Ketobacter sp. MCCC 1A13808: one gene and its partner. The protein of the gene in region 2 interacts with the protein of the main gene of each other region in a pairwise test. Links are inferred from orthologs where the notes say so. Each region holds a gene or a part of one and is shown on either strand. Other genes may lie near its edges. The genes, in order: rplA and thrS.

The links.
Region 1: the proteins of thrS (region 2) and rplA interact in binary tests that used the Escherichia coli proteins (3 or more experiments, as listed by UniProt). The link is inferred for Ketobacter sp. MCCC 1A13808 from one-to-one orthologs.

Annotation. Positions count from the first base shown.
Region 1 is NZ_VRKW01000025.1:37-3,772, reverse strand. The notes cover bases 63-2,888. They hold rplA (50S ribosomal protein L1), read right to left. Parts: upstream 1,911-2,888; coding sequence 1,215-1,910; downstream 63-1,214. Other genes in these bases: nusG (transcription termination/antitermination protein NusG), read right to left, coding at 2,443-2,888; rplK (50S ribosomal protein L11), read right to left, coding at 1,911-2,348; rplJ (50S ribosomal protein L10), read right to left, coding at 476-1,000; rplL (50S ribosomal protein L7/L12), read right to left, coding at 63-430. Outside these bases: more of rplL, read right to left, coding at 56-62; more of nusG, read right to left, coding at 2,889-2,976; preprotein translocase subunit SecE, read right to left, coding at 2,993-3,364. UniProt on the Escherichia coli protein: One of the primary rRNA binding proteins, it binds very close to the 3'-end of the 23S rRNA. Forms part of the L1 stalk. It is often not seen in high-resolution crystal structures, but can be seen in cryo_EM and 3D reconstruction models.
Region 2 is NZ_VRKW01000019.1:51,202-62,434, reverse strand. What follows is about bases 4,040-6,937. They hold thrS (threonine--tRNA ligase), read left to right. Parts: upstream 4,040-4,479; coding sequence 4,480-6,396; downstream 6,397-6,937. Other genes in these bases: cysS (cysteine--tRNA ligase), read left to right, coding at 6,459-6,937; FT643_RS21140 (6-carboxytetrahydropterin synthase), read left to right, coding at 4,040-4,411. Outside these bases: FT643_RS21160 (EVE domain-containing protein), read left to right, coding at 1-288; def (peptide deformylase), read right to left, coding at 277-819; FT643_RS21150 (NAD(P)/FAD-dependent oxidoreductase), read right to left, coding at 819-2,048; FT643_RS21145 (dihydroorotase), read right to left, coding at 2,134-3,468; more of FT643_RS21140, read left to right, coding at 3,548-4,039; more of cysS, read left to right, coding at 6,938-7,853; FT643_RS21125 (hypothetical protein), read right to left, coding at 7,874-9,496; FT643_RS21120 (BadF/BadG/BcrA/BcrD ATPase family protein), read right to left, coding at 9,514-11,233. UniProt on the Escherichia coli protein: Catalyzes the attachment of threonine to tRNA(Thr) in a two-step reaction: L-threonine is first activated by ATP to form Thr-AMP and then transferred to the acceptor end of tRNA(Thr). The rate-limiting step is amino acid activation in the presence of tRNA.

The DNA of each region.
Region 1 (3,736 bases), on a different replicon or contig from region 2:
TTTTGCCACCAGCCCGTCAGCAAATTGCGTTGAATAACGCAGATTCGCCAAGCTGTTACTTAAGTGCGACTTTAGCGCCAGCGTCTTCCAGGTCTTTCTTGATTTTTTCTGCTTCGTCTTTAGATGCGCCTTCTTTAACTGCTTTAGGGGCACCTTCAACCATTTCTTTAGCTTCTTTCAGACCAAGACCAGTTACACCGCGAACTGCTTTGATAACCGCTACTTTGTTCTCGCCAAAAGATTCCAGGATAACGTCAAACTCGGTTTGCTCTTCCGCAGCAGCAGCAACTTCACCGCCGGCAGCAGCTACAGCGACGGGAGCTGCCGCTGACACACCAAATTTTTCTTCGATGGCTGAAACCAGTTCAACCAAATCCATTACACTCATTTCAGCAATTGCGTTTAAAATATCTTCGTTGGACAGAGCCATGATTTTACTCCTGAACTTTTCAATTCAATTTAAATAGATTCAATATTAAGCTGCTTTTTGGTCTTTGACCGCTGCGACTACACGTGCGATTTTGCCAGGAACATCGTTGAGCGAACGAGCAAGCTTAGTAACAGGTGCTTGCAGTACGCTCGCGAGCATGCCGAGTGCTTGATCGCGTGTCGGGAGTTTAGCCAATCTGTCAATTTCGTTAGCGCCATATAAAACGCCACCTATTGCCAGGGCTTTCACTTCCAACTTGTCGTTATCTTTGGCGTAGTCTTTGATCATCCGGGCGGCTGCACCGGGGTCTTCCATAGACAATGCCAAAATAGTCGGGCCGACCAGAGTTTCCTTCAGGCACTCAAATTCAGTGCCTTCAACCGCGATGCGCGCCAGAGTGTTTCGAACCACTCGCAGATACACACCTTGTTCGCGGGCCTGTTTCCGTAATTCAGTCATTTGGGAAACAGACAAACCCCGATAGTCAGCAATTACAGCGGACAGAGCACCGGACGCGACGTCGTTGACTTCGGCAACAATTGCCTTTTTGTCTTCTAGTCTTAGTGCCACTGAACACCTCTCTTTACTTGCTAAGTTTCGTTTCCCCAACCAATGAAATGATTGAGGTTGCGGTGCCCGACTCAGCAATACTGAATCTTGAACCACCGCGTTTGCGCAGGCATTTTTAAGCGTACAAGCAATCGTTCGCTTTTACGCACCTACGGTCTTTAACGCGCCTTGCGACTAACAACAAATAGCCGCAAGAGCTCAAAGTCTTTTTCACTTATATTTCCAGGCTGCCTTGATCGATTGACACACCAGGCCCCATCGTGGAGGACAAAGTGATCTTTTTGATATAGGTACCTTTTGCACTGGCAGGCTTGGCTTTTTTCAAGTCTGACATCAGCGCTTCAATATTTTGCTTGATCGCAGTTGGTTCGAAACCTACCTGCCCAACTGAACAGTGGATAATACCTGCTTTGTCTGTTCTGTAACGAACCTGACCCGCCTTTGCATTATTCACTGCAGTTACGACATCCGGTGTAACTGTGCCGGTTTTGGGATTAGGCATTAAGCCTCGGGGACCCAGGATCTGCCCTAACTTACCAACCACTCGCATTGCATCCGGTGACGCAATTACCACGTCGAAATCCAGGTTACCTTTCTGGATCTCTTCAGCTAAATCGTCCATTCCAACCAGGTCGGCACCCGCAGCTTTAGCCGCTTCGGCATTGGCCCCCTGAGTGAACACCGCAACCCGAACTGTCTTACCAGTTCCGTTGGGAAGCACGCTTGCCCCACGGACAACCTGATCCGATTTTCGTGGATCTACGCCCAGGTTTACAGCAACGTCGATACTCTCTTTGAACTTAACAGTGGACAGATCAGCCAGCAAAGTGACCGCCTCTACTACATCATAAGCTTTAGCTGCATCTACTTTTTCACGAATCACTTTTTGTCGCTTAGTCAACTTCGCCATTTACAGACCCTCCACATCAAGACCCATACTACGGGCAGAGCCCGCTATGGTCCGTACAGCTGCATCCATATCGGCTGCAGTCAAATCAGGCATCTTAATAGTGGCAATTTCTTCTAATTGCGCACGGGTCACTTTGCCAACTTTATTCTTGTTTGGCACACCGCTCCCTTTGGGGATACCGAGCTTTTTCAGCAATAGCACAGACGCTGGGGGTGTTTTAGTGATGAAGGTAAAGGAACGGTCACTATAGACGGTTATGATAACCGGAATGGGCATTCCCGCCTCAAACGCAGGAGGCTGTGTCTGGGCGTTAAACGCCTTACAGAACTCCATAATGTTTACGCCGTGCTGGCCCAATGCAGGTCCGACTGGGGGACTTGGGTTTGCTTGGCCTGCTTTTACCTGAAGCTTTATATAAGCTTGGATTTTCTTTGCCATTTCAGCTACTCCTCGGGTTCAAACGCTGGAATACAGCTCCCCGTGCAAAGTAAAAATCCCCACAGCGCATACGCCTGCAGGGGTCGAATCTCTATTAACCTTTTTCTACCTGACCGAACTCAAGTTCAACTGGTGTAGAACGACCAAAAATCAGAACAGCCACTTGCAGGCGACTCTTCTCATAATTCACCTCTTCAACAACGCCGTTAAAGTCTGCGAACGGACCATCAACCACACGAACCACTTCACCCGGCTCGAACAAAGTCTTCGGCTTTGGCTTCTCAACCCCGTCTTCCACTCGCTGCAATATCGCTGCAGCTTCTCGATCGGAGATCGGTGCTGGCTTATCCGCTGTACCGCCGATAAAGCCCATCACTTTAGGGCAATCTTTAACCAAATGCCAAGAAGCGTCATTCATCTCCATTTGCACTAACACATAGCCAGGGAAAAATTTGCGCTCACTTTTGCGTTTTTGACCACCCCGCATTTCAACCACTTCTTCTGTGGGAACGAGGATCTCCCCAAAATGGTCTTCCATCTCTTCCAGCTTAATTCGCTCTCCAAGAGATCGTTTCACGTGCTTTTCAAAGCCTGAGTAGGCGTGTACCACGTACCAACGCTTTGCCATCTGCAACCTCTTGTTATTAGCCGATAATTCCGGAAATAATTGACCCCAGCGCCATGTCAAGCAACCAAAGCAGCACAGCCATCAAAGCAACAACGACAACGACTATGCCGGTTGTTTGTGCTGTTTCTTGCTTAGTTGGCCAAACAACACGCCTGACTTCGGACCTTGCGTCCTGAAGCAGAGTTATAAATGCCCGCCCCCTGACCGTGAAAGAAGCCACCAATGCGGCCAGACAACCCAGGACAACCACACCAATAACTCTGTACAAGAGCGGTTGATCATCAAAATAGGCATTGCCCACCACGGCTGCAGCGACCAGGATTGCTACCAACACCCACAAAAGAGCATTTGCCGGAGATGATTGGGACTGTTCTGTGCTTGTACTCATAGATTTCAGACCGGCTCCACCAGCATGAGTTCATACCAGGAAGCCTTCATTCCCTATTTGGCAGGCCAGGAGGGACTCGAACCCCCAACACCCGGTTTTGGAGACCGGTGCTCTACCAATTGAACTACTGGCCTAAATCAGTTTTCTTACATAGACAATCGGGCCGAGCATGATACTCGGCCAAACCAGCTTTGACTAGTGCCTATTCAACAATTTTCGCTACAACACCCGCACCAACAGTACGGCCACCTTCACGAATTGCAAAACGCAGACCTTCTTCCATCGCGATCGGTGCAATCAGGGTAACATCCATCTTGATGTTATCGCCCGGCATTACCATCTCTACGCCTTCAGGAAGCTCTACAGCACCGG
Region 2 (11,233 bases):
GTGCCCGGCATTGTCGGCATTGCAGAAGTCATCAAAAACGCGTTTCCCGACCCAACACAGTTTGATCCGGAAGCAAAGTATTACGATCCCAAAGCCAGTGAAGACAAGCCTCGCTGGTTTTGCCCGCAGGTACGCTTCAAATCAAAATTCAAAGACACTATTAGCCTGGAACAATTGAAAGCCATACCTGCACTGGAAGATATGGCACTGGTTCGTAAAGGTAATCGACTGTCTGTCATGCCCGTCACCGAACAACAGTGGAATTTTATTCTGGGTTTAGCTAACTGATGTAGACATTTGTTTGAAATACACCTTATCCGTCACCAAATCTGTGACGGAGTCGACACGGTCAACAAAAGTTTTTCCCACTAGATGATCGTACTCGTGCAGGAAAATTCTTGCGGGAAATCCGTCCAGCCGAATTTCCTGCAACTTACCCGTGTTATCGGCGTAACGCACACTGACAGAATCGGAACGGGTCACTTTTCCTCGTATACCCGGCACACTCAAGCAGCCTTCCCATAGCGTGACTTTATGGTCAGAGTAATTAAACGGTACCGGGTTGAACATAACCATCGGCTTCATGTGCGGCGCATCCGGGTAACGGGCATTGGGCTTGGATGCAATAATCATGATCTGTTGTCCCACGCCGATTTGGGGAGCCGCTATACCTACGCCACCACGCTCTTGCATTCTACTTTCCATTGCCTGCACCACTTCCAAGGCTTCCTGCAATCGAGTCAGATCAACCGGCAGCGCTAGCACTCTCAAACGCGGATCGCCAAGTTCGACAATATCGTATAGCGTGGAATCGGACATCAGGATAGAAACTGGCTTTTAGGTAACTTGCTGAGCAAACTTAACGGGTTGAACGCGGGCAAATAAACTTTACGCGCACTGCGCTGAAGCCGGTCCAGAGCATTCATTAAGTCCTTGCCTGACTTGGGCGGCGCCAGTTGCAATACTCCCAGAGTATAAATCGCTTCTTTCGCAACACCCAACACGGAAGACGAAACTGCGAAATCCTTAAACAGCATGAAAGTATCCAGATCGCCAAAGGTGACCACCTGCGGCTTTTCTGAAGGCTTGAATTCTCGCAGACGTTTACCAGACAAAAAGCGTTCGACATTGTGCGCAGCGGCTTTCCCCATATCAATGGCGTGATAAGCTTGTTTCGATAAACTGTGACCACCCGGATTCGCAGCATCCCCGATAATAAAGACATTTTCTCTGGCCTGACTTTGGAAGTAATCGTTTACATCAGCCCATTGATCCGGCGTATCGGTTAGATAGGATCGTTGTAAAAACCCGTTGGGAGAGGCCCCACCAGACCAAATGGTAATATCACTTTCAATTGCCCCTCCGTTCATTAAACAGATGCCTTCGGGGTCGACGGATTCAACGCTTTCACCCACATGATATTGCACACGAAAACCAGACGTGTGGCTGCGAATCTTGCTGTCGAGATGCCCCGGACAATTGGGTAGCAAAGCATCTGCGGACTCCACGATATTAAACTCGAATTGCGGCCGGTGACGATAAGTCCGCATCACTTCGCCGAACGCTTCCACGCCTTCAATGCCACCGCCCACCACAGTGACCCGGGTAGTTCGGTGAGACAACGACGCCCGGTGCAGGCGGCGAGCGATCACCTGACATTGCTCAACACTTTTCATGGGCAGGGCAAACTGATCAGCCCCTTCGATTCCAAATGTATTATTCACACTGCCAGTGGCAACAATGCACACATCGAACGGCACCCGAGAACCGTCATCCAGGTGCACGAAAGAGGACGTCATCTCTATCGCCCGGTTCAGCAAAAAACGATGCCCCAAGCGACGCACCAGCAGGTTCCGATTGAGTCGTAGCTCATCTCCTTTTTTTGCACCGGAGATAATTTCATGAATGTTAGGTAGCCACTCGATATGCGGGGAAGGATCAATAAGGGTAACGTCGAACTTGCCGGATTTGAGCTGCTGGGCCGCATTCAACCCGGCAACCCCCCCTCCCACTATGACGATCTTTTGTTTGTTCTGCCTGCCAAACATATTGGAACTCCAATTAAACCGTCCGATGAAACGAGCTTTACAATACGAAGTGTATACAGCTAACAGTGCATTCTATCCCAGGGACCTAACGTTCGAAAGCAATACGCGCGCCACGGACCGATTGATTCACTTTACCGGCTTCAAATGCCACTTCACCATTCACCAGGGTAGCCACGATAGATGATTTGAATATGTAACCACCAAACGGCGACCAGCCGCATTTGGAATACAACTTCTGGTCATCCACTACGGTCGGTGCATTCAGATCCACCAGAGTAAGATCGGCCCAATAGCCCTCGCGGATATAGCCGCGATTTTCGATCTGAAACAACTGAGCAACGTTATGGCTGGTCTTCTGGACTATGGTCTCGAGACTGAATTGACCGCGATGGTAATGCTCGAGCATGGACACAACCGCATGCTGTACCAAGGGCAAGCCGGCCGGTGCCTTGAAATAGGTGCCTTGCTTCTCGTCCCAGGTATGTGGGGCATGATCGGTCGCAACCACATCAATCAGATCGGAATTGATAGCATCCAGTATGGCCTGGCGATCAGACGCTTTCTTCACCGCCGGATTGCATTTGATCAGGCTGCCTTTGGCTTCATAATCTTCTTCACTGAAAAAAAGGTGATGCACACAGGCCTCGGCAGTAATGCGTTTCTCCGCCAACGGGCCTGCCCGGAACAAGGCCATTTCTTTTTCGGTCGTCAAATGCAATACATGCAAACGGGTATCGAAACGCTTAGCCAATTCCACGGCGAAGCTTGAGGATTTATAACAAGCCTCCTGCGATCGTATCAACGGATGACAGGACATGGGGATATCTTCACCATATTGCTCTCTGTATTGATCCTCATTGGCCTTAATCATCGGGGTATCTTCGCAATGGGTCACTACGATGGTCGGCGCATACTGGAAAATACCTTCTAGAATTTCCGGTTTATCCACCAGCATATTTCCGGTAGAGGCACCCATAAATACTTTGATACCGCAAGCCGCTTTCGGATCAAGGGATTTGATGTTTTCCAGGTTGTCATTACTGGCCCCCAGATAGAAAGCAAAGTTGGCCAAAGATTTTTGCGCGGCACGCTGATACTTATCTTCCAGCGCCTCGCGATTAATGGTCAGCGGGTTCGCGTTCGGCATTTCGAAATAACTGGTAATCCCACCGGCGACAGCGGCGGCGGATTCGGTGGCTATCTCGCCTTTATGGGTCAAGCCGGGCTCACGAAAATGGACCTGATCGTCTATCATTCCCGGCAGAAGATGCTTGCCGGTGGCATCTATCACCCGATCCGCGGGCTGGGAGGATAAATCGGCCCCCAGTTTAGCGATGCGCCCGTCGTCGATATAGACGTCCAGTTCGCGGAGTGTGCCTTCGTTGACTACAAGAGCGTTGGTAATTAACAAGCTGGTCATGTGCTCATCCTATACTGAGGTGCGCGGGAAGCGTATTATAACCGATTCAACTCTGTACTGAACCCAAGGCCCTGTTTTCATGTCTGCACTGTTTGTAAATCATCTCACGGTTCTCGATTTTTCCTACGTTCACCCGGTACGGGGTATCCTCGGCGAAAGCTGGATTGCGGATCTGGAGCTGCATGGCGAGCTGGACCAGCAGGGTATGGTGTTCGATTTCGGCGATGTAAAAAAACAGGTGCGCGATGCTCTGGAATCCCTGTTCGACCACAAGCTTGTGGTACCGGCTGAACTGCCGGCGCTCAGTAAAAGCGAACAAAACGGCATCACTGATTTAAACTGGGAGGACAGCGAAGGACGCCAATATCGGCACCGTTCTCCCGCCGAAGCGGTGCTGTTGTTGCAACAGGCCCATGTTTCGCCGGAAGCGCTGACGCCGCTATTGGAGCAAGCGGCAATGGCCGCAGTACCTGCCAATGTAAAGCAAATTAGGGTGCGCCTGCGCACCGAAGAAATCAGCGGAGCCTTCTACCATTACAGTCATGGGTTAAAAAAACACCTGGGCAACTGCCAACGCATCGCGCACGGCCACCGCTCGCGCATCAAAGTGAAGCGCAATGGAAAGCGGGACCCGTTGCTTGAAAAAGCCTGGGCACTAAAATGGAAGGACATCTATATCGGCACAAAAGAAGACCTCACAGAACCCTTTTCCGACAAGGGCGTGGAATACTGCACATTCGCCTACCAGGCCCAACAAGGTGATTTTGAATTAACCCTGCCCAAATCAAAGGTTTACCTGATCGATACCGATACCACAGTCGAATACCTGGCAGAGCACATTGCCGGTCGCCTGAATCAGGACAATCCAGATTGTGAAATCGAGGTGAAAGCCTTTGAAGGCGTGATGAAAGGCGCGATTGCAGTGAAACCTGCTCTTAAATAAGGCTGCATTCTTCTATACAATGTCCGGTCCACGAAACGGGATGGAAACGACAGGAAGAAACCAGAACCATGTCCATTGAAATAACACTGCCTGATGGTAGCGTGCGCCGCTACGACAACCCGATCACCGGCCTCGATGTCGCCGGTGACATCGGCCCCGGCTTGGCTAAAGCCAGCCTTGCCATGTACCTCAACGACCAGTTGGTCGACCTGTCCACCACCCTGACAGAATCCAGCCGTATCGCTTTTCTGACCCGTGACAAGGATGCCGCACTAGAGTTGCTGCGCCACGACGCCGCCCACGTGATGGCACAGGCAGTGAAAGAACTGTATCCGGAAACACAGGTCACCATTGGCCCCGCCATCGAGAACGGTTTTTATTACGATTTCCATCGTGAGGAATCCTTCACTCCGGAAGACCTGCATAAAATTGAATCCCGGATGGCCGAATTGGTAGAACAGAACATACCCATTCAACGCGAGGTCTGGCACCGAGATGAAGCCATCGCCTTTTTTGAGAAAGAAGGTGAAACCTTCAAGGCCGAATTGATCCGCGACTTGCCGCAGGATGAGGTGATTTCATTGTACCGACAAGGTGATTTTATCGATCTGTGCCTTGGCCCCCACCTGCCTTCCACCGGCAAACTGGGTAAAGCGTTTAAGATCATGAAGCTGGCCGGCGCCTACTGGCGTGGTGACGCCACCAACCCCCAATTGCAGCGGATATACGGCACTTGCTGGCGCGATCCGAAAGAACTCAAAAAATACCTGCACATGCTGGAGGAAGCGGAAAAGCGCGACCACCGTAAACTGGGTAAAGAAATGGGCTTGTTCCATCAGCAGGAAGAAGCCGTTGGCAGCATGTTCTGGCACCCGAAAGGCTGGCGTGCCCGCCGCGCACTGGAAAACTACATTCGCGGTAAGATGGAACGGAATGGCTACCAGGAAATCGCCACTCCGCAAATTATGGATCGGAAACTATGGGAACAGTCTGGTCATTGGGATAAATACGGTGAGGACATGTTTACCTTCTGCACTCATGACCACAAGGACATGGCCATCAAGCCCATGAATTGCCCCGGCCACGTGCAAATATTCAAGCAAGGGTTAAAAAGTTACCGCGACCTGCCGATCCGTTTCGGAGAATTCACCACGCTGTTCCGTAACGAAGCCCACGGTGCGCTGCACGGATTAATGAGAGCGCGCTCGTTCAGCCAGGACGATGCCCATATTTTCTGCACCGAAGAACAGATTAATCCCGAGACAGCCGCTTTCATTACCATGCTGAGGGAAGTATACAAAGACTTCGGCTTCGACGATATCCGCATCAAATTCTCCACCCGCCCGGAAAATCGCGCGGGCAGTGATGAAACCTGGGATAAGGCCGAGTCTGCGTTGCAAAGCGCGGTTGACAGCCTGGGCCTGGAATGCGAACTCAACCCTGGTGAAGGTGCTTTCTACGGTCCAAAGCTGGAGTTCGTGTTAAAGGATGCTATTGGCCGGGATTGGCAATGCGGCACCCTGCAGGTGGATTTTGTTTTACCTGAACGACTCGATGCCGAATACGTCGGGGAAGACGGCGCAAGACATCGCCCGGTTATGTTGCATCGCGCGGTATTGGGATCCCTAGAGCGCTTTCTGGGCATAGTGATTGAATCCAGTGCCGGACACCTACCGATGTGGATGGCCCCGGTGCCAGTGGTGATTGCCACTATCACCGATGATGCACGTGACTGGGCTTTGAGCGTGGCAGACAAACTGAAAACCGCCGGAGTGTATTGCGAACTGGATTTGCGCAATGAAAAAATTGGCTACAAAGTCCGTGAACACAGTAAAGCTAAAGTACCGCAGATTTGGGTGGTCGGTAAAAATGAAGCCGAAGCGCACCAGGTTGCGGTGCGCCAGCTGGGCAGCAAGAACAACGATGTACTGGATTTGGACGACGCCTTGCAGAAGCTGATTGACGCTACCCTGCCGCCGGTTTAACGAGGAACAAAGCAAGGTTCCAGACCAGCATCACGTTATTTAACATTCTCTTTAAGAAGACCATGACCATACATTTATACAATACACTGTCGCAGAAAAAAGAACGCTTCACTCCGATCGACCCGAATCAGGTCACGATGTATGTGTGTGGTCCCACGGTCTACAACTACGTGCATATCGGAAATTCCCGCCCAGTGGTGATTTTTGATCTATTGTTCCGCTTATTGAAACGGCATTACCCGGCAGTGAAATACGCGCGCAACATTACCGACGTGGATGATAAAATCAATAATGCAGCGCGCGAGAACGGTATATCGATTCGGGATTTCAGTGATCAGTACACACAAGCGTTCCACCAGGATATGGGCCGGCTCAACACCCTACCCCCTAGCCTGGAGCCGCGAGCAACCGATAACATCGACGCCATGATCGAACAGATTCAGGCATTGATGGATAACGGCCATGCTTATTCAGCGCAAGGGCATGTACTGTTTCAAGTGAGCACCGATGCGCACTATGGCGCGTTATCTCACCGCAAGCTGGATGACATGATCGCCGGTGCCAGCGAGCGCGTAGAGGAAGCCTCTTATAAGCGTCAGCCCGCCGACTTTGTGCTTTGGAAACCGTCCACTGACGACATGCCAGGATGGGAAAGCCCATGGGGTCGCGGCCGTCCGGGGTGGCATATTGAATGTTCTGCTATGATCAACAAACACCTGGCCAAGACCATCGACATTCACGGCGGTGGTCAGGATCTTATATTTCCCCACCACGAGAACGAGATCGCTCAGGGCACCTGTTGCCACCGCGAGGAAGAACAATTTGTTCGCTATTGGATGCATAACGGCTATTTGAATATCGACGGCGAGAAGATGTCGAAATCACTGGGCAACTTTTTCACCGTGCGCGAGCTACTGGAGCTGTGGCCCGGTGAAGTCATTCGTTACGCATTGTTCACCGCCCACTATCGTAAGCCATTGGACTGGACAGAGGATTTACTGTCCAGCGCCAAATCCAGTCTCGATCGTTTGTATGGTGCATTACGGGATACGCCGATAGACGTTGACCTGACTTTACAGCACCCCCGCCTGGATGAACTTGAGCACCATCTGCAGGACGATCTGGCGACGCCACAAATGCTGGCGGTGTTACACGCCCTGGCCGGTGACATCAACAAAGCCGATGCTGATGAGAAAGCAACCCTACAGCACGTACTGCGCGTTGCGGGGTACCGGGTCGGCTTGCTGGACCAAGATGCCGAAGCCTGGTTTAAGTGGCAATCGGCCAGCCAGACGAGCGGCTTAACCGATGCAGAAATTGATTCGTTGATCGAAGAACGTATCGCCGCCAAGACAGCTAAAAATTATGCCCGAGCAGATGAGATCAGAGCAATACTAAGTGAGCAGCGAATTACCCTGGAAGACTCTAAAGAAGGAACCCGTTGGACCAGACAGTAGTCGGTCCAACGACGGATTGCCTACACACCCGCCACCTCATGAATGACGTTGATCGCTGTGCAGCCAGAAACATGGGGACTGTGGTGTAACGGATGGTTCGCCCGACTGGTGGACAAACGTTTATAGAAATTATCCGGATCGACTTTAGCCTTTTCCAGCAGTGCCTGAGCCTGGGCTTCAACCAATTTTCTCGCCTTGAACAATTGCATCTGCACCCGGCTTTGCACGTTCACCGCACCGTCGCCACTGGTCTCGATAGGCAGGAATATAGCATCCGGGTAGCGTTCGGTAATAATCGATTGCACACCATCCGATACCCCACTGGACGGCATGCACCCGAATGGTTTAACACTGATGGTCATGTCGGATTTTTTATCTTTGACGTTTAAAATGAGTTTTCCGACCTCCATGTGCCCTTCGCCGCCCCGCAGATTATTGTCGTAATAATCGTGGGCGACCTTCGCGATCTTATCCATATCCGAAAGCTTATAACCCTTCAGCCCCATAAACCGTGCTACCGTTTTAAACATCATCGGCAAGGCTTTTTCACCCAATTTAATCATTGCCAGACGTTTACGGACGCTGACGCCTTCCAGCGCAAATTTACTGCCTCCGTCACCCCCTTTGTCGACCCCCCTCAAACCGGAGCGATCCAGCGTGTCGTAACGCGCCTGCCATAATAAATACTGTACCCAGGCCGTAACCGGTTGCACTTCTACTTCTGCGCCTTCCTGCTCCAGAAAACGTTGCAGATGGTAGTTCCCGTCCCCCTCCGTCGTCATCGCCCAAAACTCACCGATAATAGACACCTTCGGTTTTACCTTGGAGCGATCCACTTTAATTGCACTGAATTCCGCTTTTGCTTTACGCAAGGATTTTACAAACCCACTATTGCTGCGCAGTGCTTCCGATATGAAATTCTTACTGTTTTGCAGCGCACGATCCGTTGCGCCTGGCTCGACTTCATAGGGGCGAATCCGGTATGCCAAGGCATTAATCACGTCGCCTGCCACAATCCCTTTACCCATATTCAGCACAAAACTAAGGCCCAAGTCCAAACCCTGGTCGCCTCCGGCAGCTTGCTTTATACCTTTTGTCTGCTCAAACATGATTACACGAAAACCATCGAAACCGGCATCCCGCAACGCCTTGCGATATTCAGTTACATAAGTGCCGAAACGGCAGGGTCCGCAAGAGCCGATCGTGGCGAACAAATATTTTTCTATAATTTCTTCTTTGGGTATGCCGCTGTTCCGCAATCCGATCAGATATTTAACCAGGTTGCCCACAGTAAAATAGGTCGGATTGCATTGCCCGCGGTTGCCGTACTCTCGGCCCACCTGCAGTGCCTTGTTATCGGGAATATCCAGGGCGATGACATTATAACCAGCGCCGGTAAAAGCCGACTGAATAAAAAAGTCGTGTGCCGCAGTTAACCCGGCAAACAAAATGGTGGTCGAGGCACGCTGCGCAGCGGTAAATTCATTGGGAACAGGGTCGTGCCAATGTTCTATTTGGTCTGCAACAATCCCAGGGGTAGAGGAAGGTAAAGCGGATGGCGGATTGAATAGGGCAACGGAACTATTTGCGTCTACCAATTGGATCCGATTGTTTGTAGCGTTTTTTTGTGTGGCCGTTTCCATAACACACTCCTTACTGGTTAATCCACCATCATCACATCGATACGATTTCTAGCCGGTTCAAATTCTGGCGTGAAGGTTTTTACTTTTTGTTTTAGCTGGATGGCTGGGGTAGCAGGCTGAGTTGTTCCCAATGCCGCCTTATCCGCCAGCGCTTCCTGTCTCATCATTAGCGTATGCGCATACGTTTTTACGCGAATTTTAATTGAGCCCGACGGCCGATTCGCGTCGATATCATGCAATGCCGAATAAGGCGTATTAGAAGCACCAATAATACTGTCGATCATGCCATAGGTCGGGGCATCGTGGCCGCATTTAAAGCTCGACAAATCCAGCACCGCCACATTTGGATGACGGGCGGCGAACTTTGCTGCCCAGACCTTCTGCACACTGTTAACAGAGTAGTTTTCCGGCCACACATCATTAATTTCAAGCGGGGAGTTAATACGCCCCGACTCCAGGTCCTGCCGGAAGAAGCGATGCAGGTACGTTTTGTCTTTAGGGATTGAGCGCATACTGATAATGGGATAACCCAACGCCTGGAATTCCTCTAACACCCCGTGATTTAAACCCAAATCGTTGTGATAGGGCCGACCCAACATCAAAATCGCCATACGATTTTCCTGTTCCACCTGGTCAAGTATATCGCGACATTTTTCCTGCAAGAACTCATCGAATTTATCCAGTGCTATAAAGCCCTGATCTACAGCAAAATCACTCTCATCCTCAGTAATACCCAGAATATCTGCAAACTGCTCATACATGCGTTTCTTCAGCAGCAACGGTTCCATCAGGCTCAGAGCCGGATTCACATACTCAATATTGCGCTCAGCAAAAAAGTCGGTTTCTTTGGTAAATGCGGATTTAATGACTGCCGGGGTTCCGGCCACAATCGGACAGCAAGCAGTGTCCATGACATTTTCAACAAATGTCGGTATGTGGGTTAGTGCCGGAAAGAAAATATAGTTAAGCGGCTTTTTCGCGTGGTGCACAAACAACAGATTGTGCACGTGAGCCTGAACGACTTTCGATGGATAACAAGGATCAACCGCGCCGTACTTGCCACCCGATTGAAATAGCTCTTCGGTCGTTTCATCGGAAAATACGATGTTTCTGGGGCTCAGACCTAAGGCTTCAAAATAGGTTCGCCACAGTGGCCCAGTGCTGTACAAGTTTAATGCGCGCGGTATCCCGATACGGATTGACTTGCGCCGTTCCGCCGCTGCCGCATCGGATCTTTCAAAGCCGCGCACAATTCTTTTGTGTTTTATTTTACCGAACAAGCTTTTTTTGACTTCGATATCCTGACGCGGTGAACCGGCATCGGGCAAATCTCCCGCTTTATAAAACGGGTTAAAGCAAAGCTTGCTTTCCGTTTCAACCAGGTTGGGGTAGCGGGTCATGCGCGTTTTACGCTCTTTATTCAGCTTTCGCAGCGCGTCATAATCTTCTACTGTGCCCTTCTCACAGGAAAAGCCGGAGATATAACGCGCCGACTGCCCACTGTCGGACTGCGTATCAATAAAGGTACGAGAACAATCGTTTGCACAAAAGTGACAGCGGGTGGTTTCGTCATTGGTCGAGGTATATTTGAGGTTGATCGCATTATCCAACCCCACAAAAGAGGTATACCCTTTTCGCGTCACTACTCGCAACGCTTCATAAGCGGCGCCGATTGCTCCGGCTTCACCGGTATGCGGGTGCACATGCACTTCGGCATCGGGCACACGTTCTTTAATA